2 linked regions of the Desulfosporosinus acidiphilus SJ4 genome follow. The protein of the gene in region 1 interacts with the protein of each later gene in a pairwise test. Links are inferred from orthologs where the notes say so. Each region holds a gene or a part of one and is shown on either strand. Other genes may lie near its edges. The genes, in order: DESACI_RS15455 and sfsA.

The links.
Region 2: the proteins of DESACI_RS15455 (region 1) and sfsA interact in binary tests that used the Escherichia coli proteins (3 or more experiments, as listed by UniProt). The link is inferred for Desulfosporosinus acidiphilus SJ4 from one-to-one orthologs.

What each region holds. Positions count from the first base shown.
Region 1 is NC_018068.1:3,378,990-3,394,693, forward strand. Bases 10,175-13,144 are described here. They hold DESACI_RS15455 (glutamate-5-semialdehyde dehydrogenase), read right to left. Parts: upstream 12,300-13,144; coding sequence 11,049-12,299; downstream 10,175-11,048. Other genes in these bases: DESACI_RS15445 (NAD(P)H-dependent oxidoreductase), read left to right, coding at 10,175-10,569; DESACI_RS15450 (hypothetical protein), read left to right, coding at 10,637-11,032; proB (glutamate 5-kinase), read right to left, coding at 12,435-13,144. Outside these bases: DESACI_RS15425 (nitroreductase family protein), read right to left, coding at 4,779-5,636; DESACI_RS15430 (amidohydrolase family protein), read right to left, coding at 5,784-6,971; DESACI_RS15435 (DHA2 family efflux MFS transporter permease subunit), read right to left, coding at 7,357-9,084; DESACI_RS15440 (HlyD family secretion protein), read right to left, coding at 9,098-9,772; more of DESACI_RS15445, read left to right, coding at 10,030-10,174; more of proB, read right to left, coding at 13,145-13,568; proC (pyrroline-5-carboxylate reductase), read right to left, coding at 13,565-14,374; leuB (3-isopropylmalate dehydrogenase), read right to left, coding at 15,054-15,704. UniProt on the Escherichia coli protein: Catalyzes the NADPH-dependent reduction of L-glutamate 5-phosphate into L-glutamate 5-semialdehyde and phosphate. The product spontaneously undergoes cyclization to form 1-pyrroline-5-carboxylate.
Region 2 is NC_018068.1:862,088-877,819, forward strand. What follows is about bases 6,058-9,055. They hold sfsA (DNA/RNA nuclease SfsA), read right to left. Parts: upstream 7,901-9,055; coding sequence 7,214-7,900; downstream 6,058-7,213. Other genes in these bases: polC (DNA polymerase III subunit alpha), read left to right, coding at 6,058-7,137; DESACI_RS04025 (hypothetical protein), read left to right, coding at 8,418-8,909. In the rest of the region: DESACI_RS04010 (PocR ligand-binding domain-containing protein), read left to right, coding at 135-2,390; more of polC, read left to right, coding at 2,803-6,057; DESACI_RS25050 (hypothetical protein), read left to right, coding at 9,196-9,315; DESACI_RS04030 (TetR/AcrR family transcriptional regulator), read left to right, coding at 9,447-10,055; DESACI_RS04035 (efflux RND transporter periplasmic adaptor subunit), read left to right, coding at 10,129-11,274; DESACI_RS04040 (efflux RND transporter permease subunit), read left to right, coding at 11,287-14,358; DESACI_RS04045 (multidrug efflux MFS transporter), read left to right, coding at 14,630-15,732. UniProt on the Escherichia coli protein: Binds to DNA non-specifically. Could be a regulatory factor involved in maltose metabolism.

The sequences.
Region 1 (15,704 bases):
TGGGACCTACTACAGCCCCAGGATGCGATGAGCCGACATCGAGGTGCCAAACCTCCCCGTCGATATGGACTCTTGGGGGAGATAAGCCTGTTATCCCCAGGGTAGCTTTTATCCGTTGAGCGATGGCCCTTCCACTCGGTACCACCGGATCACTAAGCCCGACTTTCGTCCCTGCTCGACTTGTAGGTCTCGCAGTCAAGCTCCCTTTTGCCTTTACACTCTGCGCGCGATTTCCAACCGCGCTGAGGGAACCTTTGGGCGCCTCCGTTACTCTTTAGGAGGCGACCGCCCCAGTCAAACTGCCCGCCTGATACTGTCCTAATCCCCGATTCAGGGGACCTAGTTAGAACTTCAGTACAAAAAGAGTGGTATCCCACCGGCGACTCCACCAAGGCTGGCGCCCTAGCTTCTCTGTCTCCCACCTATCCTGTACATTTTATACCAAAATCCAATGTCAAGCTGCAGTAAAGCTCCATGGGGTCTTTCTGTCCTGTCGCAGGTAACCCGCATCTTCACGGGTATTACAATTTCGCCGAGTCCCTCGTTGAGACAGTGTCCAGATCGTTACACCTTTCGTGCGGGTCAGAACTTACCTGACAAGGAATTTCGCTACCTTAGGACCGTTATAGTTACGGCCGCCGTTTACTGGGGCTTCAATTCAAAGCTTCGCCTTGCGACTAACCTCTCCTCTTAACCTTCCAGCACCGGGCAGGTGTCAGCCCCTATACTTCTCCTTGCGGATTCGCAGGGACCTGTGTTTTTGTTAAACAGTCGCCTGGACCTTTTCTCTGCGGCTCACCTTGCAGTGAGCGCCCCTTCTCCCGAAGTTACGGGGCCATTTTGCCGAGTTCCTTAACGAGGGTTTTCTCGCGCGCCTTAGGTTTCTCACCCCATCTACCTGTGTCGGTTTGCGGTACGGGCACCCAGTCACTCACTAGAGGATTTTCTTGACAGCTTGGAGTCGGTTACTTCGCTACTATGTTTCGCTCCCCATCACGTCTCAGAGTTATCGCAGGGCGGATTTGCCTACCCTACCTCCTACTCGCTTGGGCGTGCTCGACCAACGGCACGCTTAACCTATCCTTCTGTGTCTCCCCATTGTTAATAACGCTTCTCGGTGGTACTGGAATCTCAACCAGTTGTCCATCACCTACGCCTTTCGGCCTCGGCTTAGGTCCCGACTTACCCTGGGCGGACGAGCCTTCCCCAGGAAACCTTAGATTTTCGGCGGACAAGATTCTCACTTGTCTTTTCGCATACTCATACCGGCATTCTCACTTCTAAACACTCCACCATTCCTTACAGAATGACTTCCCTGCATTTAGAACGCTCCCCTACCCCTGCACGTAAACGTGCAAGCCATAGCTTCGGTGATACACTTGAGCCCCGTTACATTTTCGGCGCAGAACCACTCGACCAGTGAGCTATTACGCACTCTTTAAATGGTGGCTGCTTCTGAGCCAACATCCTGGTTGTCTGTGCAGTTCCACATCCTTTCCCACTTAGTGTATACTTTGGGACCTTAGCTGATGGTCTGGGCTGTTTCCCTTTTGACTATGAATCTTATCACCCACAGTCTGACTCCCAATCTTAAGACCATGGCATTCGGAGTTTGATAAGGTTCGGTAACCTGGTAAGGCCCCTAGCCTATTCAGTGCTCTACCGCCATGGTTCATCAATTGAGGCTAGCCCTAAAGCTATTTCGGGGAGAACCAGCTATCTCCGTGTTCGATTGGCATTTCACCCCTACCCACAGCTCATCCCCTGCCTTTTCAACGACAGTGAGTTCGGGCCTCCAGTGGGTTTTACCCCACCTTCACCCTGGCCATGGGTAGATCACACGGTTTCGGGTCTACAGCATGCAACTCGTCGCCCTTTTCAGACTCGCTTTCGCTTCGGCTCCGGCTCTTCGCCTTAACCTCGCTGCATACCGTAACTCGCCGGTTCATTCTACAAAAGGCACGCCACTACACCGAAGTGCTGTGACTGCTTGTAAGCGTACGGTTTCAGGTTCTTTTTCACTCCTCTTCCGAGGTGCTTTTCACCTTTCCCTCACGGTACTGGTTCACTATCGGTCGCTAAGTAGTATTTAGCCTTGGGAGGTGGTCCTCCCTGCTTCCCACGGGGTTTCACGTGTCCCGCGGTACTCAGGATTCCCTCACAGCACTCTGCTCTTTCGCTTACAGGAGTGTTACCTTCTTTGCTCGACCTTTCCAGATCTCTTCAGCTAGAACATTGTGCCTAAAAGAGGGTCCTACAACCCCAATCCCCGAAGGGATTGGTTTGGGCTCTTCCCGTTTCGCTCGCCGCTACTCAGGGAATCGATTATTCTTTCTCTTCCTCCGGGTACTTAGATGTTTCAGTTCCCCGGGTTGTCTTCGGCAGCCTATGTATTCAACTGCAGATCACCGGATATGACTCCGGTGGGGTTGCCCCATTCGGGTATCCACGGATCAAAGCCTGCTTACGACTCCCCGTGGCATTTCGCTGTTAACCGCGCCCTTCTTCGACTCTTAGCGCCTAGGCATCCACCGTACGCCCTTAGTAGCTTGACCTAAAATCTATACTACGTTAGGGTTTCTCAAAACTTCGTTGACACGTCGTTTTGAGGTGATGTTTCCTTTGACTTACTAGAAATTATTTCTCTATGCAGTTTTCAAAGAACAGCATGTTCAATGTTACCAATAATTTTGTGAACGAGATTCCATTTTGATTAATTCGCAAGTATTTATGCGGTTCATCTTCCTGGTCTCTCAAAACTAAACAACAGTTTTGCCAATGAGTTTGCCGATCCCTCGGCTTGAGTCTTGCGACTCTTTTTGATCTCTTGCTTAGCAAGAGCATCGACCCATAGGATGTTCGTTTAAAGCCTAAGCTCTAAACCGTTCTCCTTAGAAAGGAGGTGATCCAGCCGCACCTTCCGATACGGCTACCTTGTTACGACTTCACCCCAATTATCGGCCCCACCTTCGACGGCTAGCTCCCTTGCGGGTTACCTCACCGGCTTCGGGTGTTGCAGACTTTCGTGGTGTGACGGGCGGTGTGTACAAGGCCCGGGAACGTATTCACCGCAGTATGCTGACCTGCGATTACTAGCGATTCCGACTTCATGCAGGCGAGTTGCAGCCTGCAATCCGAACTGAGACCGGCTTTCTCGGATTGGCTTCACCTCGCGGCTTCGCTTCCGTCTGTACCGGCCATTGTAGCACGTGTGTAGCCCAGGACATAAGGGGCATGATGATTTGACGTCATCCCCACCTTCCTCCGGTTTGTCACCGGCAGTCTATCTAGAGTGCTCACCTTGACGTGTTAGCAACTAAATACAGGGGTTGCGCTCGTTGCGGGACTTAACCCAACATCTCACGACACGAGCTGACGACAACCATGCACCACCTGTCTCTCTGCTCCCCGAAGGGCACCTCCCTATTTCTAGAGAGTTCAGAGGATGTCAAGCCCTGGTAAGGTTCTTCGCGTTGCGTCGAATTAAACCACATGCTCCACCGCTTGTGCGGGCCCCCGTCAATTCCTTTGAGTTTCAACCTTGCGGCCGTACTCCCCAGGCGGAGTGCTTATTGTGTTAACTCCGGCACAGGAGGGGTCGATACCCCCTACACCTAGCACTCATCGTTTACGGCGTGGACTACCAGGGTATCTAATCCTGTTTGCTCCCCACGCTTTCGCGCCTCAGCGTCAGTTACAGTCCAGAAAGTCGCCTTCGCCACTGGTGTTCCTCCACATATCTACGCATTTCACCGCTACACGTGGAATTCCACTTTCCTCTCCTGTCCTCAAGATACCCAGTTTCCGATGCACTCTCAGGGTTGAGCCCTGATCTTTCACACCGGACTTAAATACCCGCCTACGCGCCCTTTACGCCCAATAATTCCGGACAACGCTCGCCCCCTACGTATTACCGCGGCTGCTGGCACGTAGTTAGCCGGGGCTTCCTCCTTAGGTACCGTCATGTCTCCTCCATATTCCTGAAGAGACCGTTCTTCCCTAAAGACAGTACTTTACAATCCGAAGACCTTCATCATACACGCGGCGTTGCTCCGTCAGACTTTCGTCCATTGCGGAAGATTCCCCACTGCTGCCTCCCGTAGGAGTCTGGGCCGTGTCTCAGTCCCAGTGTGGCCGTTCACCCTCTCAGGCCGGCTACTGATCGTCGCCTTGGTAGGCCTTTACCCCACCAACCAGCTAATCAGACGCGGGTCCATCCATAAGCGATAGCATACTCAGAGGCCATCTTTCCTTAAAAAGCGATGCCGCTTCTTAAGCGTATCCGGTATTAGCCCTCGTTTCCAAGAGTTGTCCCGGTTTTATGGGCAGGTTACCCACGCGTTACTCACCCGTCCGCCACTAAAACGCTCTCTAAGTAAACTTAGAGTTTGTTTCCGTTCGACTTGCATGTGTTAGGCACGCCGCCAGCGTTCGTCCTGAGCCAGGATCAAACTCTCCAAAAAAGTTATTCAACTTCTTCGTAAGAAGATGATTTCTTGCTCATGATTTCATGATTCTTTTGAAACTCTTGCGAGTTTCTCTCATTGGCTGTCCTTGTTGTTTAGTTTTCAAAGACCATCTTTTTATCTTCCCGGCGTTTGCGCCAGGAATTTCATCTTAACACTCTCTCTTTATTCTGTCAATCACTTTTTTAAACTAGATTATTTAAGCAACAGGTTTTGAGAGAATTAAAAGCGCTGTTCTTGAGCGCTTAGTTATAGTACCACTTTCAGCTTTCCCTGTCAACACTTTTTATTCTGTTAATTTTTACCTAATCGTTATTCCTCTTGCCAGCTGCCAATATACTCAGTATTTTGGGGTACTATAACATCCTGTTGCGGAGTTATTACCCATTTCCCGATAATGCCCTGCTCTTGTGCAGTCAATTCAAAATGTGCCATCGCAATTCCCATATCTACTCTTTGAAGATCATAGGCTAGGAATTTTGCATATCCAGGCGTATGTTGAAGATAGAAGTGATACTCATTCTGATTTTTGATGATTCTCCAAGGTTGTTTATTAGACGCGGAAGGCGCCAAGCGCACCATTTCCAGGGGGACTCTGTAGCTTCCCGCCTCTTCACTGGTTAAAAGCTTCTGAAAGTCATTCTGAAAAAAGAGTTCACCCCACACCTTTCTTCTATTGGAGCCGGCTGAAAATCTCATTGCAGATTCCAGCAACGTCTTACGTCCACTTGGAAAACCAATCGGGGTTATGCAAGGCAGGATCTCATCTTCTTTTTGCCGAATCGCCTTAGCAAATTCACCTTTTTTAAAAGTCCCGCCTAACCAGCATGTACCTAGCCCTAAAGAAGTTGCATAAAGAATTAAAGATTCAAATATATATCCAAAATCCTCTAAGTCTTTGTCTCTTTTTTTACCTACCGCTACACCATAAGACGTTGCTCCCCTGATAATGCCATAAGTCCCTAAACGAGCGTTTGTTCCTTTTAGAGCAGTGTCACTCTCAATAATTTCGAATCTCAACTGACCGCCAAAAGGACCTTTGATTGAGTCAATAAACTCTTTAAGCTTCACTTTCATTTCAGGGGGCAAAGATATTGTATCATTATACGTCCGCACGGAAATTCTCTTATTAATTGTTTCAACTACCGGAAATTTAATACGTTCTTCCATTTGCTTTCCTTGCCTCCAATTTTTAATATCGCCAAACATTTACTGAAGGAATCGTCCTATACAAAAATTAATATTCCTAACCCGCTAAAATGAGGGTATATCTTTTGCAAAATTGATGACAACGAAGAAGGAAACGAAAGTTATAACCTAAATTCTATTTCGTTCTAGAGAAACGTTCCCTTTAGTAAGCTGCAGTAGATTCATAGGAGTTCCAATTTCTAATCTACCTAAATCTTTTTGCCTTACTATCCCAGCATTTTCTTGCGTAGCCATAGAATATACATCTAACTTTGGAATTCCGGCTTGAACCAGCCAATCCATTTCGTCAAACAAACTCTCACCATGGGGTACGAGATAAGCTCCCGCGTCCGTCCCGACTCCGATCCGAACCTTCCTTTTATAAGCTTCATAAATCATGGTGAGCTGGGTTTCAAGAATACGCCTTAAAGTATCAATCTCAAAACTTGAATAACGATCGGTTGGATATTTTAAAATATTGCCGATTGGAGCCACCGTCGGAATCCAGGCAATCCCGTATTCTTTCATCTGATTCAAATGCTCGGCGGTCATGTAGTAACCATGTTCAATAGAATCTACACGAGCGGCGATGGCTGTTGAGATCCCATCTTCTCCGCTGGCATGAGCCATCACAGAAATTCCCCTCTGGTGAGCAGTTTGCACAATCTCGCTTAATTCGGCAACTGTCCATTGAGTGGGACCAACAACCTTAAAGTTATCAAAACGTATCAATCCGGAAACGATGACTTTAAGTTGATCGAGTCCTTGCCCATAAAAATCAATCAATTCCCTGTGCCAATCGGATATTCCTGCAAAGCCTCGTCCAAGAAAACGGCCATACATACCCTTTCGATTGACTGCTTCACGAACGGAAATTACTCTTGGGCCAAGCCATGTACCCTCCCGAACGTTATTTCGCGCCAGCCAAGAGTAGCCGGGCAGATCTCCGCCATCTCTGATTGCAACAATGCCCAGCCTGAGATAGTTTTGCAGATAGACCTGAATATTCTTCTGAATCAGGCTAGGATTCTCCCAATTTTTTAGGCACTGGTAGAAATCCAAACTGTCTAAAGCTAAATGTACATGACAATCTATCCACCCAGGCTGTAAATAATAGGATTCCCAATGAAAAAGATCAAGATCTGGATTTTCTGTATTGCTTAAAGGCGTCAGACTGCTGAGCTGACTTGCCCTCCATTGAACGATGGTAGGCTGAGAGCTTAGACCATATTTAGGGCTCCAGTATCCTGCGATAATTGCCCTGCCTTCAAGGGGTATATCTAAGATTTCTTTTGCAGCACTGCATGAAATATTCAAAAACTCACCCTTTCTGACAAATTTAAAAGCTAAGTCTTCCAGGTATGGTAATAGGTTATATATCTATTCTACTATTACTGCGAATTACCTCTTAGCCGCAGGATATTAAAGGATTTAATGAAAAATCCCTCAGTGTAATTTCAATATCTCCTGAATACTCGCATATTCGCAGAAATTCATTTTTCTTGGAATTAAGTAATGATGTGAACTATCATGATACAGGAACTCTTAGCTGGCGCTCACGCGAAGACACTGTCTTCGCACGTATTAGTTAGCCTTTCTTCTGCATATCCAAAGGTTATACTTTCTGATGATGGAACTTAAAGGAGCAATGGATCTGTCCCATTGCTCCCTTTTAGACGACTATGAAGATCTCCCTTGTCAATTACGAAACCGGATCAGACTTGGAAGTAATTACTTTTCTGATAAAAAGAGCCGGAATTAAGCCAACAATTGCTAAGACTGTTGCTACAATAAATGAATCATTAATACCCTGAATGGTTGCTTGCTCAGACACCAAAGCGTAGATTTCTTTCAGGCCAAGAACGCGTCCTGTTTGAGGTGAAAGACCCAAATGTTGAATAAAATTGTTAAGTTGGACAAGAATTGAAGGATTTAGGGATGTAATTGTACTTGAGTACGTTGCCAAATGGATCGTTGATCGGGTTGTCATAATCGTAACCAAAACCGCAGTGCCCAGGGAGCCTGAAACTTGACGCATCGTATTAAACATCGCTGTACCATGACTATTTAAATGCCTAGGCAACTCATTGAGGCCCGCGGTCATGAGAGGCATCATGATTAAGGAAACTCCCAGTGAACGGATCGTATAAAGCAATAATATATTGCTATACATGGTGGCATCCGTGAGTTTGGTAAATTCCCAGGTTGCTACAGCCGTAATCATCAGGCCGACAACTGCTAAGACCCTAAGACCTATCAGGTCAAATATTGCACCGGCGATTGGCCCCATAATTCCCATGAGCAAGGCTCCCGGCAATAGAAGAAATCCTGACTGTAAAGGAGTGAAGCCCCGAATATTCTGTAAGTATATTGGCAGCAGCATCATTGCCGCATACATGACCGTCGTTACTACAGCATTAATAATGATGGTCAAGGAAAACGCCCGGTATTTATAAACTCTCAATTCTAACAGAGGGGTCTCAATTGTCAGTTCACGCCTTATGAAAAGCAAAATGGCAAAAATACCGATAGATATAAAGGCAATCACTTCTGTACTACCCCATCCATTGTTTCCTGCTTCGCTGACCCCATAAAGTAAGCTTCCTAAACCGACAGTAGAAAACACAGCTCCCCAGACATCAAACTCCGGAAAGCTTAGTTTTAAGACGTCTTTCATCCAGATAGCGGCTAAAAACAAATCCAACGCACCAATGGGTACCAGGGCGGAAAAAAGGAGCCGCCAAGAATACGTTTGAACTACCCACCCTCCCAGAGTTGGACCAATGGCCGGAGCAAAAACCATGACGATTCCCATGGTTCCTAAAGCTTTGCCTCTTTGATGGGGTGGAAAAATTGTCAGAAAGACATTGGTTAATAAAGGCATCAGAATACCTGCACCAATTCCTTGTATAATTCTGCCAATCATAAAAACAGGAAATTTGGGAGCTAAGGCACAGATAAATGAACCTATCGTGAAACTGGTCATTGCTGCAAAGACCAGTTTTCGGCTTCCTACAGATTCCATAAGATAAGCCGTGATAGGAATCAGAACCCCATTAACTAGCATATAACCCGTTACGATCCATTGGATAGTACTCGCGGAAACATTAAAGTCTAACATCATATGGGGAATTGCCACATTATCCAAAGTTTGATTAAGGATGGAAACAAAAGCTCCTAACATTAATACGGTAAGAATTTGGAGCGTATTAAAGGCTTCCATGCCGGTATCATTGGCTGACCCGGCTGTTGCAGACGGCGACTTTCCATATAAAGGCTGTTCCGTTCCGGGAGCTATTGATAACGCCGGAGACAGATCATCATTTGTATGCTCTATTGTATGCTCCCTCTTCTTTCGCCAAAGCCCCATATTAATTAGAATTAACAGAAGGAATGCTAGTAGAAGGTAACCAGACGCTAGAAAAATCATAGCCTTTCCTCCCTTATCTAATATGTATTCGTGCTGTTACGCTCATACCCGGAGCCAGATTTAATCCCTTATACCCATCCAGCGTAATAACAACGGGAATCACCTGTGTAACCTTTGTAAAATTGGCGGTAGTATTTTGCTGTGGAATAAGCGAAAATTGGGCGGCGGTAGTAAGACCAATTTGACTGACCTTCCCCGAAAGAGTGGTACCTGGATAGGCATCGACATATACGTCCACCGCCTGATTTTGTTGGATATTATTGATATTCGTTTCATTGATGTTAGCACTCACCCATAAATTATCCATATCATAAGCGTACGCCAACGGTGTCCCTGCGGCTACAAAACTATTGGCTATTACGTTCTGCTGAACAAGGGTTCCATTGACCGGCATCGTGATATCTGTGATTCCGGAAGTTTGCGTCGCCCCGAGCATTTGCATACCTCCAAGGCGCTGCCCTGCATTAAACCGAGTATTTACTGCTCCGCTCCAATCAGCAATTTTGCCATTGCCTAGGGCACTGATTGTAATGAGTTGACCATCAATTCGTGCGTTATCCGTCGAGACGTAATAATAGGATTGATTGTAATAATAATAGACTGTAATTCCTCCGCCGATAATCAGCACCAAAACGAGAATATTAATTAAAATAATGCGGCTTGTATTTACTGCACGTCCGTTACTCATTCTTTCAATCCTCCTGTACCCTTTTGTATTCCACAAGCATGATTTGACCAATTTATGAGGCCTTTGAGAAGTTTAGAAACTTGTTCCTTAAATCATTAAACAAAACTTCATTAGGCTAAACTGCAACTAATTTGCTCCATATTCTTATTTACTATGTCAGGAAAAATGAGGAAACAAATGGATTAGGAGAGTTGTATAGCAGTTCGTGAAAATTGGTAATCTAACGAAGGATGTTGTTACAAGGAGGAATACAAACAATGAAAGTCTACATTGTTTATGACAGCGAAAGCGGACATACCGAAATGCTGGCTAAAGCTATTGCCGAGGGAGCAGAAAGTGTCAAAGATACTCAAATATACCTCAAACACATTTCCGAGAGCCAGCCCGATGAGCTTGCGGATATGGATGCAATCATTTGGGGATGTCCCGGTCATTTTGGGACAATAAGTGCTAATTTAAAAACATCGATAGATAATCTTGGCAATCTCTGGGCGGAAGGGAAATTGATTAACAAAATCGGAGCTGTTTTTTGTACATCCGCCACTGTTCACGGCGGAATCGAATCAACCCTTTTAAACCTTATTATCCCTATGCTCCATCAAGGTATGATTATCGTTGGGCTGCCAGGAAACATTCCGGCGAATGCTCTTTATGGATCATATTACGGCGTTGGGATCACATGTCCCGTTGAAATCAATCCCGACAGTCCTCCCAATATGCCAACGGAATCGGATTTGGCGCTGGGAAAGGCACTTGGCCAACGTGTTGCTGAAACTGTTCAAAAATTTAAAGCTTGATCATACTTTCAGCCCTAAAAGTCAATGGAATATAAACCAATGAAACAAGTGAAGGAGTGAGATGAGAATGATTTCGTTTATTGTATTTGGGGTAATCGCCATAATTGCCATAACTCTTTTGCTAACCTTTAATATACGCGCATTTAGCCGGACAGAAACATTACAAGACCGTCATACTGAAGCAACAGCCGGGCAAGACAACTCCCAAGATGAAAAAGAGAAAACTTTGCTGGAAAATCAAAAAGAACTCATCTCAACGGATGAGCCTACAGCTACTGATATAGAATACGACCCTAAACCTAATCCTAAAAATATTCACCTGGCACAGATGTCCGATCAGCAATATAGAAATACCTTACGTCAATACCTTGACGAAAAAAAAGAATCCCCTACCCCTTCTAGGAGGCACGGTGACGAAGACTATCGTTCCGCTTTACGCTCAATGCGTACTCCTAAGGGGTAGGGTTTTACCCTTAATTCTAGGTTACTATCTGTCCATCTCCGTAAACCATATACTTGATTGTTGTAAGTTCTTTGAGGCCCATGGGTCCGCGGGCATGCAGTTTTTGGGTACTGATCCCGATTTCTGCCCCAAAACCAAAACGTCCTCCGTCAGTAAAACGAGTTGATGCATTAACATAAGTGACAGCCGCATCCACCTCTTTTAAAAAACGTTGAGCTTTCGAGTAATTCTCGGTAATGATTGTTTCAGAATGCTTAGTACTGTAGCGATAAATATGGTCGAGCGCGGCATCTAAGTCTGATACAACCTTTACACTAAGAACAAGGTCTAAATGTTCTAAGACCCAATCGTCCTCTTCAGCAGGAAGGGCGTTGGGCAATATAGCACAGGTTCTTGGACATCCCTTCAGTGCCACATGGTGTTTCTTTAATTCTTCTTCCACTTTAGGCAAAAAATCTTCAGCAATGGTTTCATCAACCAAAAGGGTCTCAAGGGCATTACATACACCGGGATTTTGCGTTTTGGCATTAATCACAATAGGAATCGCCTTCTCATAATCCGCATCTCGGTCAACGAAAGCATGGCACATTCCGGTTCCGGTCTCTATAACGGGAACCGTTGCATATTGGACGACGGTTTGAATCAATCCTGCTCCACCCCTGGGGATGATAACATCCACGAACTCATTCATCCGCATTAGCTGCTGAACCCATTCCCGATCAGTTTCGGTAATAAGTTGAATACAGCCTGCCGGTAACCCACTATCCTCGGCAGCCTTGGCAATGACCTTCGCTAAGGCTTTATTACTTTCTAAGGCCTCTGAACCACCTCTTAGAATTACCGAATTGCCGGACTTTAGACACAGGGCCGCTGCATCAACCGTTACATTCGGTCTTGCCTCATAGATCATAGCCACAACCCCTAAGGGAACTCGAGTCTGCAGAATCCGTAAACCATTAGGCCTGGTCCAAACTTCGCCTTCTCCCACCGGATCTTTCAAATTGACAACTTCCCTCAAAGCACTGCTTATATTGGATATTCCTTGAGAAGTAAGTCTCAGACGATTAATGAGACTTTTTTTAATACCTTTGTCCTCAGCGGCTTGAACATCAATAGTGTTTGCTCGGAGAATTTCCTGTTCATTTTCCAGTAAGGCCTCAGCCATTGCCAGTAAAGCCTTATTTTTAGACTCTGTGCTTGCATAGGCCAACTGACGCGCTGCTTGTTTTGCTCGTTGCCCGATTTCCACAAGTTCCCGGCGAATCATAATAATCCATCCCTCCCAAGTCTTTGCACAAAATGCGTGAAATCATGATATTCAAAAGAACCATAATCGTGTTATCAAACTTCCGGACTAATTAGCTTACTCAATTGAGGTAACCTAACCCAATCTAAACTAAGTTTAACATTGCGATGATATATCGATCATCAACGTCATATTATCACGATGAACTACTTCTTCCCCGAGAAAATCGGGGATTAGCCCTTGAATTTTTTCAGAGTGTAACCCTTTTACAAGCTCCACCTCTTCGCGGCTTAATTCCGCAACTCCCCTGGCAACCTCCTCCCCTTGAAGATTCATAATCCGAACAATTTCTTTTCGTTCCCAGGTTCCTTCGGTCCATTTAATTCCTTTAGCCAGCAAGCTTTTACCCTCTTCTACTAAGGCCTTTGCCGCACCTTCATCGATTTGAATGCTTCCCTCAGTGAGCCCAGCATAAGCTATCCAGCGTTTACGTCCTGCAAGACGATGCTTAACAGGCTGAAAATAAGTTCCTTTGGGGCCCCGGTTTTCGTTTAACCTCAACAATTCTCTGATTCGCTTGAAATTTAAAAGAAACATTCCTATGCCGAAACGCGTAGCAATCTTAGCCGCTCTTAGTTTTGTCAGCATGCCTCCGGTTCCCAGGATACTCCCAGCTCCTCCGGCCATCATTTCTACCGCTGAAACATCATCAACCTCTTCGATAAGTTGAGCCGAAGGATCCTTTTTAGGATTCGCAGTGTACAATCCATCGACATCAGTGAGAATAACTAATAAATCTGCATGCACAAGCCCGGCGACAAGAGCCGAAAGGCTGTCATTATCACCAAAGCAAAGTTCTTCAATTGCTACCGTATCATTTTCATTGATAATTGGGACTACCTGTAACCGCAAAAGTTTTTCTAAGGTATTTTGAGCATTATGATAGCGGGACGCTTCCGCCAGATCTATCCGCGATAATAGAACTTGTGCTCCAACTAACCCATGGCGTTCTAAGTTTTGAGCATACTTTTCGATCAGAACGCCTTGACCCACCGCCGCTACCGCTTGCTTGCCTGCCAAATCCCGGGGTCGTGTCTGCAGTTGCAATTGTCCCATTCCTGCCGCCACGGCTCCAGAAGTTACCAATACGCATTCTACTCCCGTTTGTCTTAAACCGGCAATCACCTCTGCGACTTCAGCAATGGCTTGATCATCTAAACCTCCTTGAGGATGATTTAAACTGCTGCTTCCAATTTTCAAAACAAGTCGACGCGCCGAAAATTTGGTCACTCCGAATACTCTCCTTCCATTTCTTCTGAACGCTCAGCACAGGCTTTTGTGGCTTTCACCACGGTTTCAGCTAATTTCTCTTCCATAAAAATATTGATTGCCGCGTAGGTAGTACCATTGGGCGAAGTAACCTCCTTACGCAGTCTTCCCGGTGTCTTATCACTCTCCGCAATCATTTTTCCTGCTCCGATGGACGTTTCCAGTACCAGCATTTCCGCTTCTTTTTCACTTAGCCCCAACTGAACACCGGCCAGAATTAAACTCTCGATAAACAGATAAAAATACGCCGGCCCACTTCCGCTGATCGCAGTCAGAGCATTCATTTTTTCCTCAGGGATCCACAATATTTTCCCTACGGCTGAAAAAATCTGTTCGCCGATCTCAGCCTGTTCTGAAGTTACATTTTCGCCCCGTACTAATCCAGTCATAGAATGCAGTACGGTTGTCGATGTATTAGGCATTGCCCGGATAACAGCAGCTCCAGGCAAATAGCTGTTAAACAATTTCATAGGAACACCAGCCGCCACGCTGATAATTAGCTTATCCCCTAAATCATAATTACTAAGCTGTTTGATAACGTCCTTAACATTTTTAGGTTTTACCGCGATAATCAATACACGAGAGTTATTGACAAGTTCCTCGAAGCTGGCGGCAAGGACATTATAGTTTGAGGCCAACTGCTGCAAACGTTCATTATTTGTATGGTTCGTCACCCGTATTTGTATCGTTTTTTCTACTTTTGTCAAACCGCTAATCATGGCCTCGGCAATATTTCCTGCACCAATGAAACCAACACTTAGTTTCAAATTTAACACCCTTTCTCATTGTATAGTCGAACCAGTTCTGAGTTGCGGATATCCACCGGCGTTTTTTCGGACCTAAATCTCAGAGCCTATTGTAAAAACCTTAGCTAAAGATCTTCTTTATTCTGCCTCCGCCAAAGAGTTTTATTATCTCACTCTCAACCATAAACTCTCTCCAAAGGAGAATAAAGAAAACTTGCTGGAGCTTGCACGCAGACACTGTCTTCGCATGTATTAGCTCTTCTAGCAGTATTTAACGGAAGGTTACTTACTAAAAGTATAAAAAAGACTTCTCCATCCTTATTAAGGACGAAAGAAGTCTTCCGCGGTACCACCTTTATTGCAATGCCGGCTCAATGTCACCAGAGTAAATCCAATAAACAACCATCTAACGGGGGAAACCGTCTGATTCATCATCAGAGCCTCACGACTGGGTTTCTGACAACGCGGGCGGAAAAACTCTCAGCGTTTGTTTTTCTCTCTGAACTCCGGCGTCCATCATACTGGATCGTTCATTGGCATTCTATACATATACAATTAATTATACTCTAGCGCATGTACTTACTAATTTCAAGTCTGACATGTTAGGAAATTTCAGGAATCCCCATGATCCTCCAGGTAATTAGAGATTTCTAATCACGGATTCCTAATTTCTCTGCTGGTCCTAATAGGGTCAGCTCAGTTATTTCTTGCCTAAAGCAGCGACAACTGCGTCCCCCATCTCCCGGGTTCCCAGTACTTTATCACCCGGTTTCGCAAGATCCGTTGTACGATAGCCCTGTTCCAATACGCTCTCCACAGCACGCTCGATCAGCTTTGCTTCATCTTCCAAATCAAAAGAATAACGCAGCATCAATGCCCCTGACAAAATGGTGGCTAAAGGATTAGCGATATTTTTACCCGCAATATCGGGAGCCGACCCATGAGCCGGTTCATAGAGACCTTTCTTCCCGTTTAAACTGGCTGAAGAAATCATGCCAATAGAGCCCATGAGCATTGAAGCTAAATCCGTCAGTATATCTCCAAACATGTTTTCTGTCACAATGACATCGAATTGGGTCGGGTAACGGACAAGCTGCATAGCAGCATTATCTACGTACATATGAGTTAACTCAACCTCAGGATACTTCTTGGCAACATCCAGGGTAATCTCACGCCAAAAACGCGAGGACTCCAAAACATTGGCTTTGTCCACTGAACAGAGCTTGCCGCAGCGTTGGCGAGCCATTTGGAAACCAAGATCAACAATCCTGCGAATTTCCTCATCTGAATAAATCAACGTGTCGTAGGCACTGGGGGGATTCGTTTTTCTTCCTTTTTCTCCGAAATACAG
Region 2 (15,732 bases), 2.5 Mb from region 1 along the record:
AATTTATGAGAACGAATTTATTGAAATATAAAGTGAAAAAACTTAGAACAAAGAGCGCTTGGATTCACTGCTTTCTTAGTCCTTTGATCTGTTTGACATGTAATCGACTAATGAAATAAGGATAGGTGAAGGAGATGGCTCAACCATTTATTTCTTGTGATCATAACATTTATAAATTGTCAAATCTCTTTGACCTGCGCGAAATTCAGAAGCTTCAGGATTTGTTTTCTGCGGCGACTGGTGTGGCCTCACTCATAACTGAGCCTGATGGAACACCTATAACGGAACCAAGTGGCTTTTGCAACTTGTGTCTGGCTATAAGAAGCACTGAAAAAGGACTGAACAATTGTCGAAAATCAGATTCAATGATGGGAAGTCCTCAAAAAGATGGGCCTAAAATACGGCGGTGTTCGAGCGGAGGTCTTCTTGATGCAGGAGCAAGTATTATTGTTGACGGAATTCATATTGCTAATTGGCTGATAGGTCAGGTACTTGACGAGGACGCAGCAATGGAAGATCTCATGAAATACACGGATGAAATTGGCGTCAAACCTGAAGTGTCTATGGATGCTCTAAAAGATGTAAAACGCATGTCCAAACTTCAGTTTGAAAATATTTGTCGTTTCCTTTTCTTTCATGCCAATCAGCTTTCGATGTACGCGGCTCAAAATCTCTTACTAATCCAGGAAATCGGCCGGCGGAAGATTTTTGAAACGGAAATCAAAAACCTTAATCATGATCTTGAATTAAAGATAGAAGAAAGAACTCTACAACTGCAGGAGACTGTTCAGACCCTTGAAGACAATAATGCTGAGTTAGAGGAAATAAATACGATTCTGGAGGAGGAAATTGCCAAACGCAAAAAGGCCGAGGAGGAAGTTCTCAAATTAAATGAGGAACTGGAAAGAAAGGTCGGAGAACGTACAAGAAAACTTCAGGAATTGAATGCCATCTTGGAAGAAGAAATCATGGAGAAGACCATGGCAGAGAATGAGCTGAAGAAGGAAAAGGTATTAACTGATGCCTTATTTAACAGCGCTCCAGGGATGATATACCTCTACGATGAGAATAGCAACTTAGTGAGATGGAACAGGCAACATGAAGAAATGACAGGCTATTCTTCTGAAGAGTTGGCTCATATGAAGTTATTAGATTGGTATAAAGGAGACAAAGCAAGTCAAACATCCGTGGCCAAAGGAATCAAAAGGGCGAATCGGTTCGGGTTTGGCGAGGCTGAAGCAAATCTTCAGAAAAAGGACGGGACTAAAATACCGATGTACTTTACTGCCGGTTCAATTTTTATTGATGGGAAGCAATATTTTGCCGGGGTAGGGATCGACATAACTGACCGCAAAAGAAGGGAAGAAGAAAATCACTATTTAAGTTATCATGATGTTTTAACGGGCCTTTATAACCGAAGATTTTATGAAGAAGAAATCAAACGCTTGGATATCAATGGAGATCTTCCCCTTTCAATTATTATTGGGGATGTGAATGGCCTTAAAGTCATTAATGATGCTTTTGGACACGATAAAGGGGATGAGCTTTTAAAGAAATCGGCAGAAGCCATCCAAAGGTCTTGTAAGGCAGATGACATCGTCGCTCGTTGGGGAGGCGATGAATTTGTTATCCTTCTTCCCAAAACCAAAAAAGAAGAGGCCGAACAGGTCGTCCAAAGGATTAATGACCGGTTTGCCAAGATAAAAATTAACACAATACAGGTGAGCATGTCCTTTGGCTTGGAAACCAAAGAGGAGAATAATGTAAATATCCACGAAGTTCTAAAAAGAGCTGAAGATGCTATGTACAAACATAAAGTCCTTGCCAATAATGGAATGATGGGTAATTTAATAAATACAATTATTAATACCCTGCACGAAAAGAATCCAAGAGAGGAACAACATTCCAAAAGGGTCAGTCAAATTTGTCAAATGCTTGGAAGGGAGTTAAACCTTTCTGAATCTGAAGTCGGTAAACTAAAAGCCGCCGGCCTCCTTCATGACATAGGAAAAATTGCCATCGAAGAAAGTATCTTAAACAAACCCGGAAGACCTACAGAGACTGAATGGGACCAGATCAAGAGACACCCCGAGATTGGCTATAGAATATTAAGTACTTCAAAGGAAATGTCAGATTTGGCGGATTGCATTTTGGCACATCATGAACGCTGGGATGGTAAGGGTTACCCAAGGGGATTAATGGGCGAAAATATTCCGATGATTTCAAGAATTATTGCACTTGCTGATAGCTTTGATGCTATGATTAGTGAAAGGGTTTATCGAAATGCTCTGAGCAAGGAAGAAGCCCTAGCAGAAATTGAGAAAAACTCTGGTACACAATTTGATCCGGGAATTGCCGAGATATTCATTAAAGTCTTAGCGAAAGAATAGCTGGAATATTGAAGACCATCTAAGGGACAAAGTTAGCGAAGGGCTGAAATGTCCCTTAAATTTTTGGACAAAGCCCTTGGAAAAGTGGAAAAATCCTTCAATGCAATATCTTAAGAGGAATTGATATAGACTAAAGACAGGTAGTCTTAAGACTGTAGGCAAGAGTGCTCTGGATGGTGAAAAGAACACTAACAACTGGTATAATATTATTCTGAGAGTAATTTAGTTCACTTGTCGATCCTGTATTTAGGCGGCAATTATTCGTTTTCATCCAATCGTGAGACTCACACTTCTATAAGTGGGAGCGGTCCCCGATGTTCAGCTTTAGCTGAACGAGTTCACTGGAGATTGATGAACAATCTTTTTTTGATTTACACTGACTATTTTCTGTTGAAAATTAGGAGTTATAGATATGAAGACAATTAATGAAATTTTTAGCGATTATGAAACAAGGGGCAACCTCAAGACTGCAATTGTAGAAGCTGTAGTTTTAAACAAAAATACCAAAACCTTGGAAATGAAAATCAGTTCTGATAAATATATTGAAGTCAGTGAGATTGAAGGCATCAACGAGTTTATCAAAAAAAGGTTAGCTTTAAATGATTCAATCATAACGATTGAGTATCATGAGGGAACCGATAGAAAACCTCTGGAAGCGGAGCTGAAAAACATTGTATTAATGTTAGTAGATAAAAGCCCCATCTTAAAATCAGCTTTAAATCATTGTGATTATGAGATAGGCGAGAATACAATTACGTTTAATTTTAATATTGGTATATCCTACCTATTAAAGGCTAAGGGATGTGACAAATTAATCCAAGAGGCTGTGAAAAACCTTTATGGCATGGTCTATCAAATAAATTTTGTTGACAATGTAAGCATCGAAGAATCCTTAAAGCTGCAAGAGGATACATATGTCAATGAGATGTTGCTTCTGCAAAAGGAAGTAAGGACTGCACTCATCAATAACGTACCAAAGGAAAATGTTGAGATTAAGCGGGAGATACCTGGTGAAACCGGCGGGAAAAAAGAAAATTCCAACCTTATATTAGGGAGAAACGCCAATATAAAAGAACCCGTTATAAAAATCACCGACATCACGCCGGATGAGGGCAGGATAGCGTTAGAGGGTGACGTGTCTAATATAGAAGCTAAAGAATTAAAAAGCGGAAAAACACTAATTTCCTTTGATTTATATGACAGTTCAAGCTCTATGACTTGTAAGGCCTTCCTCAAACCGGGTGAAGACGGCGAGGTATTAGCCAGGCTTAAAAAATCCAAGGGGGTCAGGCTGTCCGGAAATGCCGGTTACAGTAAGTTTTCCGGGGAAGTCGAACTTATTGCCAATACTATCATTGAAACAGAAGGCCTGAAAAAGATTAAGCGACTGGATAGGACTGAAGTAAAGAGGGTAGAGCTTCACCTCCACACCCAAATGAGTCAGATGGATGCTATGACCAGTGCCGCGGACTTAATTAAAAGAGCTATGAGCTGGGGCATGAAATCTATCGCCATAACGGATCACGGAGTGGTTCAGGCTTTTCCTGAGGCCCACAAACTCATCGGAAGAGATAATCCGAATATGAAGATTATTTATGGCGTAGAAGCCTATCTGGCACCGGATAAACGGCCATCTGTCACAAATTCCAAAGGACAGAGTATTGACACCACTTATTGCGTCTTGGATTTGGAAACCACCGGTTTTTCACCGGTAACTGAAAAAATAACTGAAATTGGGATCATGAAACTTCAAGGCGGAAAAGTCACCGATAAATTCAGTTGCTTTGTCAATCCTGAAAAGCCTATTCCGGCAAGGGTCGTAGAGGTTACAAACATTACCGATGAGATGGTAAAGGATGCCGAAACCATAGACCAGGTATTTCCTAAGATGCTGGATTTTATTGACGGAAGTGTTTTAGTAGCCCATAATGCTGAATTTGATATTGGCTTCTTAAAGTACAATGCTAAAGACTTAGGCTATGATTTTGATTTTACCTATCTTGATACACTATCCTTAGCCAAAGAACTTTTTCCGGATTTTAAAACGTACAAATTAGGGCGAATTGCTAAGAACCTTGGGATCAAGGTCGAGGTTGCTCATAGAGCTTTAGATGACGTGGATACTACCGTTAAAGTCTTTAATGTAATGATTGAAAAGCTGAAGCAAAGAGGAACCGAAACCCTTATGGATATAGATCGCTTCAGCTCTGATGAAGAGGCCAAGAAAGAAGAATATAAAAAGCTTAAAACCTATCATGCCATCATATTAGCCAAGGATTATGCAGGATTAAAAAATTTATATAAGTTGGTTTCCTATTCACACTTGGATTATTTTTATAAGAAACCGCGAATTTTAAAAAGCCTTTATAAAAAATACTCCGAAGGTTTAATCCTGGGCAGTGCTTGCAGTGAAGGGGAGCTTTATCAGGCAATATTGCTGGGAAAATCCGATGAAGAAATCGAAACTATTGCGGAGGAGTACGATTATTTAGAGATCCAGCCTCTTGGCAATAATGATTATTTAGTAAGAACTGAGCAGGTGCCGGACAAAGATTATCTGATGAAAATTAACAGAAAGATTGTTGCTTTGGGTGAAAAGTTAAACAAGCCTGTAGTTGCTACAGGAGATGTACACTTTATGGACCCTGAAGATGAGATATACCGGCGAATCCTGGAAGCAGGTCAGGGCTTTAAAGATGCGGATAATCAGGCGCCTTTGTATTTAAAAACCACCGACGAAATGCTTGATGAGTTTTCCTATTTGGGAACTCAAAAGGCCTATGAGGTGGTGGTTACCAACACCAATATGATCTCTGATATGTGTGAATCTATCAGTCCCATTTCTGCGGAAAAATGCCCGCCGCATATCGAAGGCTGTGAGCAGACGATCAAGGATATAGCTTTTAATAAAGCTCACGAGCTCTATGGAGATCCCTTGCCGGAGATTGTCCAGAAACGGTTAGACAAAGAGCTTGATTCTATCATTAAAAATGGCTTTTCTGTCATGTATATCATTGCACAAAAGTTGGTATGGAAATCCAATGAGGATGGTTATTTGGTTGGTTCCCGGGGGTCAGTAGGTTCTTCTGTTGTTGCCTATATGACGGGTATAACAGAGGTGAATGCTCTGCCTGCTCATTATAGATGTCCTAGCTGCAAGTACTCGGACTTTTCCGATTATGGGTGCCAAATCGGCTTTGACTTGCCGGATAAAGTTTGCCCGGTTTGTGGAGAGACCTTGGCTAAGGATGGTATAGACATTCCTTTTGAGACCTTCCTGGGTTTTAATGGCGATAAAGAGCCGGATATTGATTTGAATTTTTCCGGGGAATATCAGGCTAAGGCTCATAGATATACAGAAGTTATTTTTGGCAAGGGGACAACGTTTAAGGCCGGAACGATTGGCACCATAGCTGATAAAACCGCCTTTGGCTATGTTAAAAAATATTATGAGGAAAAGAGCCATACAGTAAACAAGGCTGAAATTATCAGAATTTCCAGGGGTTGTACAGGGATTAAGAGAACTACAGGGCAGCACCCAGGTGGGATTATAGTGGTGCCAAAGGGAAGGGAAATCTTTGAGTTTTGCCCGGTGCAGCATCCTGCTGATGACCCAAATTCGGATATCATAACCACTCATTTTGACTATCATTCTATCGATCAGAACCTCTTAAAGCTGGATATTTTAGGCCATGATGATCCAACAGTCATAAGAATGCTTCAAGATATTACCGGGGTTGACCCTCAAACGATCCCTATGGATGATAAGGATACTATGTCGATATTCTCATCGACAGAGGTTCTGGGGGTAACACCGGAGCAGATAAATTCTAAAGTTGGAACCTTTGGTATCCCCGAATTTGGTACGAAATTCGTACGAGGAATGCTTTTAGACACAAAGCCCTCGACGTTTACTGATTTAATCTGTATATCAGGTCTTTCCCATGGTACCGATGTATGGCTGGGAAATGCCAAAGATTTAATTGATGCGGGAACGGTTACCCTAAGCGAAGCAGTATGTACCAGAGATGAGATCATGATTTATCTTATTAAAAAGGGTTTGCCGCCTAATACGGCTTTTAAGATCATGGAGCTGGTTCGTAAAGGAAAGGCATTAAAGGACCCTGAAAAATGGGCAGAATATGAGGCTTTGATGAGGGAACACGAAGTGCCGGAATGGTATATTGATTCCTGCAGGAAAATTAAATACATGTTCCCTAAAGCTCATGCTGCGGCTTATGTCATGATGGCCTTCAGAATTGCTTGGTTTAAGGTACACATACCTAAGGCCTATTATGCAGCCTACTTTACCATCAGAGCTAAGGCCTTTGATGCCGAATTTATGATTTTCGGAAAAGAAAAAGTCAAAGCAAAGATGAAAGAAATTGAAATGCTGGGCAAGCAAGCTGCTCCAAAGGATAAAGATATGTATGATGACTTGGAATTGGTTTTGGAAATGTACGAACGGGGTTTTAATTTCCTGCCGATTGATTTATACAAATCCCACGCCACAAGATTTCTCGTTGAAGAAGAGGGCTTGAGGCCTCCAATCAATAGTATATCCGGCATGGGAACCGTTGCTGCGGAAGGTGTATTTAACGCTGTCCAAGAAAAACCCTTCAACTCTGTAGAGGATATCAAGAAGCGTGCTAAGATCGGGAATTCGGCTATAGAGCTGCTCAGAGGATTTGGCTGTTTAAAAGGTCTGCCTGAAAGTGATCAATTAAGTCTATTTGATGCAATCTAAATGAAAACGTGAGAAAGGGGGACGGTCCTTTTGACACATCAAAATGTGTCAAAAGGACCGTCCCCCTAACACGTTCTTAGAGGCGGACTTCTACCGGATCTCCGATGATTATCTCGTCTTCGAAGACTAGAGAATCATAGGCCAGGACTGTCACTCCATTTGCTATGGCCAAGCGTAGTGCCTTGGTGAATTCCGGATCTCTAATCTCATGGGGAGTAAAATACTTTACGCCCTTCAACTGAATAAGAAAGAAAATATAACCCGCATAACCTTCTTTCACTGCGTTCATCATTTCATAAATATGTTTGCAACCTCTCTGAGTGGGAGCATCAGGGAAGAGGGCAACACCTTCATTTTCAAGAGTTACACCTTTTACTTCAATAAACCCTCTCTTGTCGTTCGCTTCAAAATACAAATCGAATCTAGAGTTGCCGTAAACAACTTCTCTTGATAGCTTTGTAACATCATGAATGTGCTCAATTTTCTTTTCTTTGATGGCTTGGTAGACAACCATATTGGGAACCAGCGAATCGATATTGATTAACACATCCTCTTTATAGGCAGCTATGATTGAATATTTAGTTTTTCGCTTTTCATTTTTGGATTCTTGCAATATGACTGTGGTTCCTGTTTGCAGTATTTCCCGGCATCGTCCTGTATTTTTAACATGAACAATTTCCTCATGATTATCAACTATTACATGAGCGGTAAATCGATTTGGACGGCTTATAAATTCGGCAGTTTTAATGGATGTATATTTCACTCTTCGTACTCCTTTGTAAAAATCCAGTTTATCTTTTGTGGGGCTCCAGCTTTAATTTTAACAAGCATAGTAAATATAGGGAATATCGATACGGGAATAACTTAGTTACAGTATTGGCAATGCCTTATTGGCATACGAATTGAAAGAGAATTAAAACAAATTTATTATTAGGAAGTAATTACATAGGGAGGAAATAAAGGAAGGTTGTGGAATTAGTATCTTCGGATGGAATTTCTTTTGATATGCCCCCAACCATCGTGGAGTAATAGCCAGATAGGGAATTGAATAATATTCTTACATCCATAAGTACGAAGATGTAATATTCGGCCAATCCACACTGCAGAGGTATGCGTTATGAGTCGCAGTGTGGCGATAAGCCCGCGCGCTTATCGTCATGGCAGTAGTCTCTTCTCGCTATCCCGATTGTCTCCGTGGAGAGTATCGCACTTGTTTGGCTTTAGAGACACTCGGCCATCAATGGCCAGCACTGTTTAATGTTTACCAAGGGAGAAAAAGCATGGAAACCAGAACTAAATACTTTAAGATTCCTCCTGTTCCGCTTGATCAATTTGAAAAGATTCTTGTCGACTTCGGCGGCGAGAATAAGCTTTCTGACTACAAAGTGTCTGTCAGGAAAGATGTTATATTCTTTTCTGGAAAGAAGTCTTACCTTCCGATACTTTGGGACTTTTCCTTTGAAGGAACATTTTCGTTTCAGAACTCCTTTGCGCTGATATCGCTGGAATTTTCCAATGTGTTTGATAGGATCATCAACTATTTGTCCACTTTTATTGGGTTCCTATTATTGCTCTATTTATATTTGGATAATGGTCCTCTGACGTATAGGATTGTTTCGCAGTTGATGGTGGGATTTTGGCTAATGGTTAGTATCCTGAGTATCATATCATTTTTCTTGCAGAAAGGGATTCTCAATGATTTATTTCTTAGAGTGCCAGAAAAAACCAAGACTATTAGTGTAAAAGAATTCAATAAGCTTTTGGAAGGCTAATAATCGCCCTGAGAACAATCTCCAAACCACTTGTGATTTGTTGTGCTATGACGAAATTGATTTCCCTTTTCCCAAAAGGGGAGTCTTGCAAGAGATTATAATCCAGAGCCTTGGGAAAGTATTATTTTTGTTTAGGTGGTGAACAAATGTCAGGTTTCATAGAAGGAATAAAAAAGGCGCCAAAGCTATTAAAGAATCATTCGGGCCAAGCCAATATGAAGTCGCTAAGATTAAAGTAATATGTCCTCATTGCCAAAACGACGTCTTTGAAGATGGCTCAGCGCAATTGAATACTGCCGGAGCCACGTTTCTAAATCTTGATTGGCTTAATAAGTCAGCCACTATACTCATATGTACCAAATGTGGATATATTCAATGGTTTGCAGAGTCTCCGGAGAAGCTATAAGTAAGCATAAGTTCAGTAATACATTAATAGTTAAGGGTTCCCGAGGGAATTTGCAGCGTCATTTATATTGACCGAACGGTCGGGCATTACAGATTTATGATTGATTCCCGGAGTATAGGTTGGAGGATAATATGGCAAGACAAAAAGATAAAGAGGAAACAATTTTAGGTGCGGCTTTTGAGGTGTTTCGGGAGAATGGTTTTACGAATGCCAGCATGAAAGATATCGCTGCAAAGGCCGGACTTGGGAAAGGGACCCTCTATGAATACTTTCAGAACAAGGAAGATTTGTTCATTCATGTAGTCAAAGAAAATGCGAGTTATTTCTTTGCCGAAGTTATTCGCAGAATGAGCGGGAAAATTACGTTGAGAGCTAAAATAAACGAGATCGTAAAAATAACCCAGGAAACCAGCGAAGCGGTTGACTTTTTCTTTAAGTTTGTAATGTTCGGTGATTTCTTTGAATTGACTTTCGAAACAAAGCAAATGTTTCAAGAAATAATGATGAGTTATAGAGAGAAATATGTTGATATCTTAAGGGATCTTTTTGAAAAGGGGGCTAGAGATGGAGTTCTCAGGAAAATTGATGTTGAATTTGCGGCAAATTTCACAACTGATATGATAGCGGCCTTTTGCTGCCATAAAGGTCATGCGTTGGACGCTTACAGTATTCGGCAAGAAAAAGATTCGGATAGGGAGAAGATTATTGACTTTATACTTCATGGAATTGGGGATAAATGAAGAATGGAATCTGATTTTTTTCAAGGTAAGAAACTTATTTTCAAGAGAAAGGTGAAATTATGAGTAAAAAAGAATGGTTTTAGTTGCACTCATCGTCGTTGCCTTTGCTGTTGGGGTTGTCCTGTTTCGTTACAAAGAACTGCAGTTAAACTTTGCTGCCAAGGCGACCCAAGGCGGGACAAACGTGGTAAGTAACAAGTTGAGCGTAGGAGTCATTAAGCCAACGGAGCTGAGCCAAAATCAAGGGACAGCTTATAAAGCCACATTACAAGCCAAGCAGGAGGGAATTATCAGTTCCAAAAACAGCGGAAAGGTTATCAATATTATATTTGATGATGGTAAGCAAGTTGCACAAGGTGAGGAGCTGGTTGTTTTAGATGATCAGGACATTCAAAACCAATTAAAATCGGCGGAAAGTCAATTGGAGGTTTCCAAAGCGTCTTTACAAAAAACGGGGGCAAATCTCGAAAATGTTCAACGTACATATAACCGGACTAAAGAATTGGTTGAACAAGGTGCCGCCGCCCAGGCTGATCTGGAAAATGCGGAGACCTCTTTGAAAAGTACTCAGGCTGATGTTGCTGCAAATCAGGCGAATATACAAACAGCTCAGACCAATATTGACAACCTCCAAACTACCTTGGACAATACGATCATCCGAGCCCCAATCACCGGTGTTATTGATGGAAAAAATGTAAGTCTCGGACAGTTTCTCAATCAAGGAAGTGTTTTGGGTAAAGTATTAGATATTTCGGCAATTGACGCAGTTGTTGAGATTGACCAAGCGCTGATACAAAACATTAAAATTGGTCAAAAGGCCCAAGTGATCCTTAATGAAGATGAAAGTCAAAGTTACGAAGGGGTTGTAAAGAGTATTGACCCGTCTGCCGATTCATCCTCAAGGGCATTTAAAGTAAAAGTCGAATTGGCTAATAAGGACCAGTCCTTAAAGCCGGGGGTATCTGCTAAAGTGAGATTTATAGATAATACTAAAGCCCCTAGTTTTGTTATCCCCGTTTCCTTGATTAATGGTCAGGATGGCAACTATTACGTATTTATTAATGAAAATGGAATCGCCCGCAAACGCACTGTGACGATAGGGAACTTATTCAGCAATCAGGCTGAGATTAAAACAGGACTTCAAGGCAATGAAGCAATTATCTCAACAAACCTGAACGTGCTTCAGGATGGTGATTCAGTTACGGTGGCTTCGAAATAGGGGGGCTAAGGAATGTTATTGACAAATGTTAGTGTTAAACGACCGGTCGTAATTACCGTTATAATCATGACCTTCATTCTGGTAGGTTTTATCTGTTTTAAAAGTTTAAGCATTAACGACATGCCTGAAGCGGATTTTCCTTATGTAACAGTTTCCATAACGGAGAATGGAGTTGCCCCAGACCAAATTGAAACAAATATCGCTAAGAAGGTAGAGGAAGCTATTGGGCAAATATCCGGTGTAAAGCATGTTTATACGAATATCAGTGAAGGATCTTGCAATATTATTACTGAGTTTGTCTTGGAAAAATCGCCGGACGTGGCTGCCCAGGAAGTTCGGGACAAGGTCTCTTCGGTGAGAAAAAGTCTTCCCAACGATATTGATGAGCCGGTCATTGCCAAATATGACTTTTCCGCTCAGCCAATTTTATCGTTGGCTGTCAGCGGTTCAATGGATAACCGGGCCATTTCCAAAATTGTTGATGATGTGATTACTAAGAGCTTATATACTGTAAACGGCGTCGGATCGGTTAATGTTTATGGTGAAGAGGAGAGGGAAATCAAAATCAAGCTGGATCTGGATAAGTTAGCAGCTTATGGACTGACTCCGGCCGAGATGGTAGGTAACATCCTGAGCGGGAACATGGAAGAACCGGGCGGGAAGGTTAAGCAAGGGCAAAATGAGATTTCACTGCGAACCGACAATAAAGTTAAATCACTGAATGATTTTTACAATATAACGGTAGCTAACCGTTCAGACCGGGAAATAAAAGTTCGCGACGTTGCGACAGTGTCGGACGGGATACAAGATATGAAAAGTATTTCCTATTATGATGGGAAAGAGGCTATCGGGATCGATGTCGTCAAACAATCAGGGGCAAATACAGTTCAAGTTGCCGACAATGTGAAACAACGATTGGAGCTTATTAAGGGACTTCTTCCCAAAGGATTACACATTGACGTAGTTGTGGATAATTCTGTTTCTATCCGTGATTCGGTTAACGAGGTCGTTAAAACGATCCTTGAAGGTTGTATACTGGCCGTCATTATTGTATTCCTGTTTCTAAACGAATGGGAAAGCACGTTAATCAGCGGGATTTCTCTTCCGACCTCAATTATTACAACGTTTATCGCTATGAAGGCTATGAATTTTTCACTTAATACCATGTCTCTGATGGCTCTCTCGCTGGCTGTAGGTTTATTAATTGATGATGCTATCGTGGTTATTGAAAATATAGTCCGGCATTTACATATGGGTAAACCTCCAATAAAGGCGGCCCTGGAAGGGACCTCGGAAATTGGCTTAGCAGTCTTAGCGACAACGTTCGCTGTGGTGGCGGTTTTTGTACCTATTGCCTTAGTTACGGGGATCATCGGGAAGTATTTTATAGAATTTGGTCTCACTGTCGCTTTTAGTATGCTTGTTTCTCTTTTTATATCGTTAACCCTGGTACCGATGATGGCCTCTCTTTTATTAAAGGCAGAGAAAAAAGTCAAAAGGACCTTTGTTGGGAGCTTTTTAGATTGGTTTAATGATAAATTTAATTTATTAGGTTTGACTTATGCCGGATTTTTGAAGGTAGTATTAAGCCATCGCTTTATTACCTTAGTTATTACTATTGGGCTTTTCGTGACCAGTATGCGGATGATTCCTATGTTGGGCTTTAGCTTTATACCCGCCTCCGATAATGGCTCCATTAACATCAGCGCCACGACAGATTCAGGGTTGACCCTTGAGGCAAGAGGAGAAAAGGCTAAGGAAATTGAAAAGAGCCTTAAGAAATATCCTGAAATCACACATCTTTATACCACCGTAAGTTCCGATGATATTTCCACTTATGTGAAACTTACGGATAAACAGGAAAGAAAAAAGACTTCCAAAGAGCTTGCTTCCGAAATCAGGAATGATTTAAGTAAAATTCCCGGACTCGATTTATCAGTACAAGCAGGTTCATTTGGCCCCAGTGAAAGCAAGGATGTCTCCTTTGTTATTATGGGCAACGATCAGCAGACATTGGAGGATTTTGCCTTGAAAGCCAAAAAGGAGCTGAGTGAGGATCCTCATGCCAAAGATGTAGGCCTCGATATAAAAAATGGTGCAACGGAAGCTAAATTAGAGGTTGACAGAGACAAAGCTTCTGATCTTGGAGTCGATGTTTCCCTTGCAGCCAATACGATAAGGGCACTTTTTGACGGCATCGATGCTGGAAAATTTGATTATGCCGGAGATCGCTTTAATGTAAGGGTATCTTTAAAAGATGACCAGCGTAAGTCGTTGGATGATCTTAATGCCATTTATGTTAATGGGTCAAACAATCAACTGGTTCCTATTTCAAGTATCACCCATAAAGTTCTTGCCACCTCTCTTTCCACCATCCACAGATACGATAGAATGAGGCAAATCGAGCTTTCTGCCAATGTAGAGGGAATGGCCTCGGGAGATTTTTTAAACGAGTATACAAAAAAGTTTCAGAATGATCCGGATATTCCTAAGGGGGTTTTTATCAAGGTCGGAGGCATGAATGAAGTCATGTCCGAGGGCTTCAGTAGTCTAGTGATGGCGCTTTTGATGGGGATACTTTTCATGTACCTGGTTATGACCATGCAGTTCGAAAGCTTTTTAGATCCTATTGCGATCATGTTTTCTCTGCCTATGGCCCTCATTGGTGCTGTTCTGGGTCTTTATGCCGCCGGAAGCGAGCTAAGTATCATGTCCCTCATTGGAGTTATTCTTCTCATGGGATTAGTGGCTAAAAACGGTATTCTTCTTGTTGACTTTACTAAACAGAGAAGAAAGGAAGGTCTAGGGATTAAGGAGGCCCTGCAGGAAGCAGGCCGCACCCGGTTAAGGCCTATTCTTATGACCACCCTTGCTATGATCTTTGGTATGATTCCTGTTGCTTTGGCAACCGGATCCGGGGCAGAAATGCGTGCGCCAATGGGGCATGCAGTTATCGGTGGGTTAATTACCTCAACCCTCTTAACTCTCTTTATTGTCCCCGTGGTTTATTCCTTGTTAGATGATTTGAAGCAGAAGTTTCACCGGAAAACTAAAACCGAGGTATCTCCAGATCATACTACTTAGAGTGAATCTTCTATAAATGCAAAAATAATTATTTACTAAAAAAACCCTTTCGAAGACGAAGATCTTTGAAAGGGTTTTTCAGTGTTTATAGGTTCAGTAGTAATTTAGGTAGTGAACTCTAAGTAGATTGGCTTTCAGGTCTATAATTAGTCTGTTGATCATAAGTAAACCTTAATGGGCTAAAGCTACTTCGTGCACCATTTGTAACTTTACTAAAATGACGTTAAAATATTTTAGTATGCTAAATTTCGATATCTGAAAGGAATTAACGATGCCAATCTGGAAACGAAACTTAATTATTTGCTGGTTCGGATCTTTTGCTACCATGGCGGGAATGAATCTCGTAATTCCCTTTCTTCCCATTTATATTCAACAACTGGGTGTTCACAATATTGCCAGAGTCGAACAGTGGTCTGGGGTTGCCTTCGGTGCCACAGCGCTCTCTGCCGCTATCGTTTCTCCGCTTTGGGGAAAGCTTGCCGACATACATGGCAGGAAGCTTATGCTGCTCAGAGCTAGCCTAGGAATGGCAATCATAATGATTTTAATAGGATTCGTCCATAATGTTTATGAACTGGTCGGTCTTCGTCTTTTGATGGGTGCTATATCCGGCTACGTACCGGCAGCGATTACACTGGTTTCTTCTCAAACTCCAAGAGAACACGCGGGTTGGGCTTTAGGGACTCTTACTTCCGGTTCAGTAGGAGGCTCCTTGATCGGCCCTCTTGTTGGCGGTACTTTGTCCGAAATTATCGGTTTGCGTCATGTTTTTTACATCACCGGGGGATTTCTGCTTTTGGCGTTTCTCATTGCCTGGGTATTTGTTCGCGAAGATTTTATTCCAAACAATTCGGCTCGATTGTCCGGCCGGGAAGTGTGGAAGATCATCGACAAACCGAAAATACTCATAGCTATGTTTATAACTTCCTTTATGCTTCAATTAGCAAGCATGTCTATCGAGCCCATTGTTACCATTTATGTAAAATTATTAATGAACAATGCAAGCCATATAGCAATTATTTCCGGTGCAGTTGTTTCAGCAGTGGGTTTAGCTAATGTATTGATCGCCCCTTTTCTCGGCAAATTATCCGATAGGATAGGGCCTTATTCCGTATTATTTGTTTGTCTTCTTGCGGCAGCCATAATTTTGATTCCCCAGGCCTATGTCCGGAACGCCTGGCAGCTGATAATTTTGCGCTTTATGATGGGTATTGCTACCGCTGGTTTTTTGCCGGCTATTAATTCACTTCTTAAAAGCAACATCCCGGAAACGATTTCAGGAAGAATATTCGGATATAATAATGCAGCTCAAAATTTAGGCAACGTCGCTGGCCCGGTAATTGGAGGTCAGATGGCCGCCTATTGGGGTTTCCA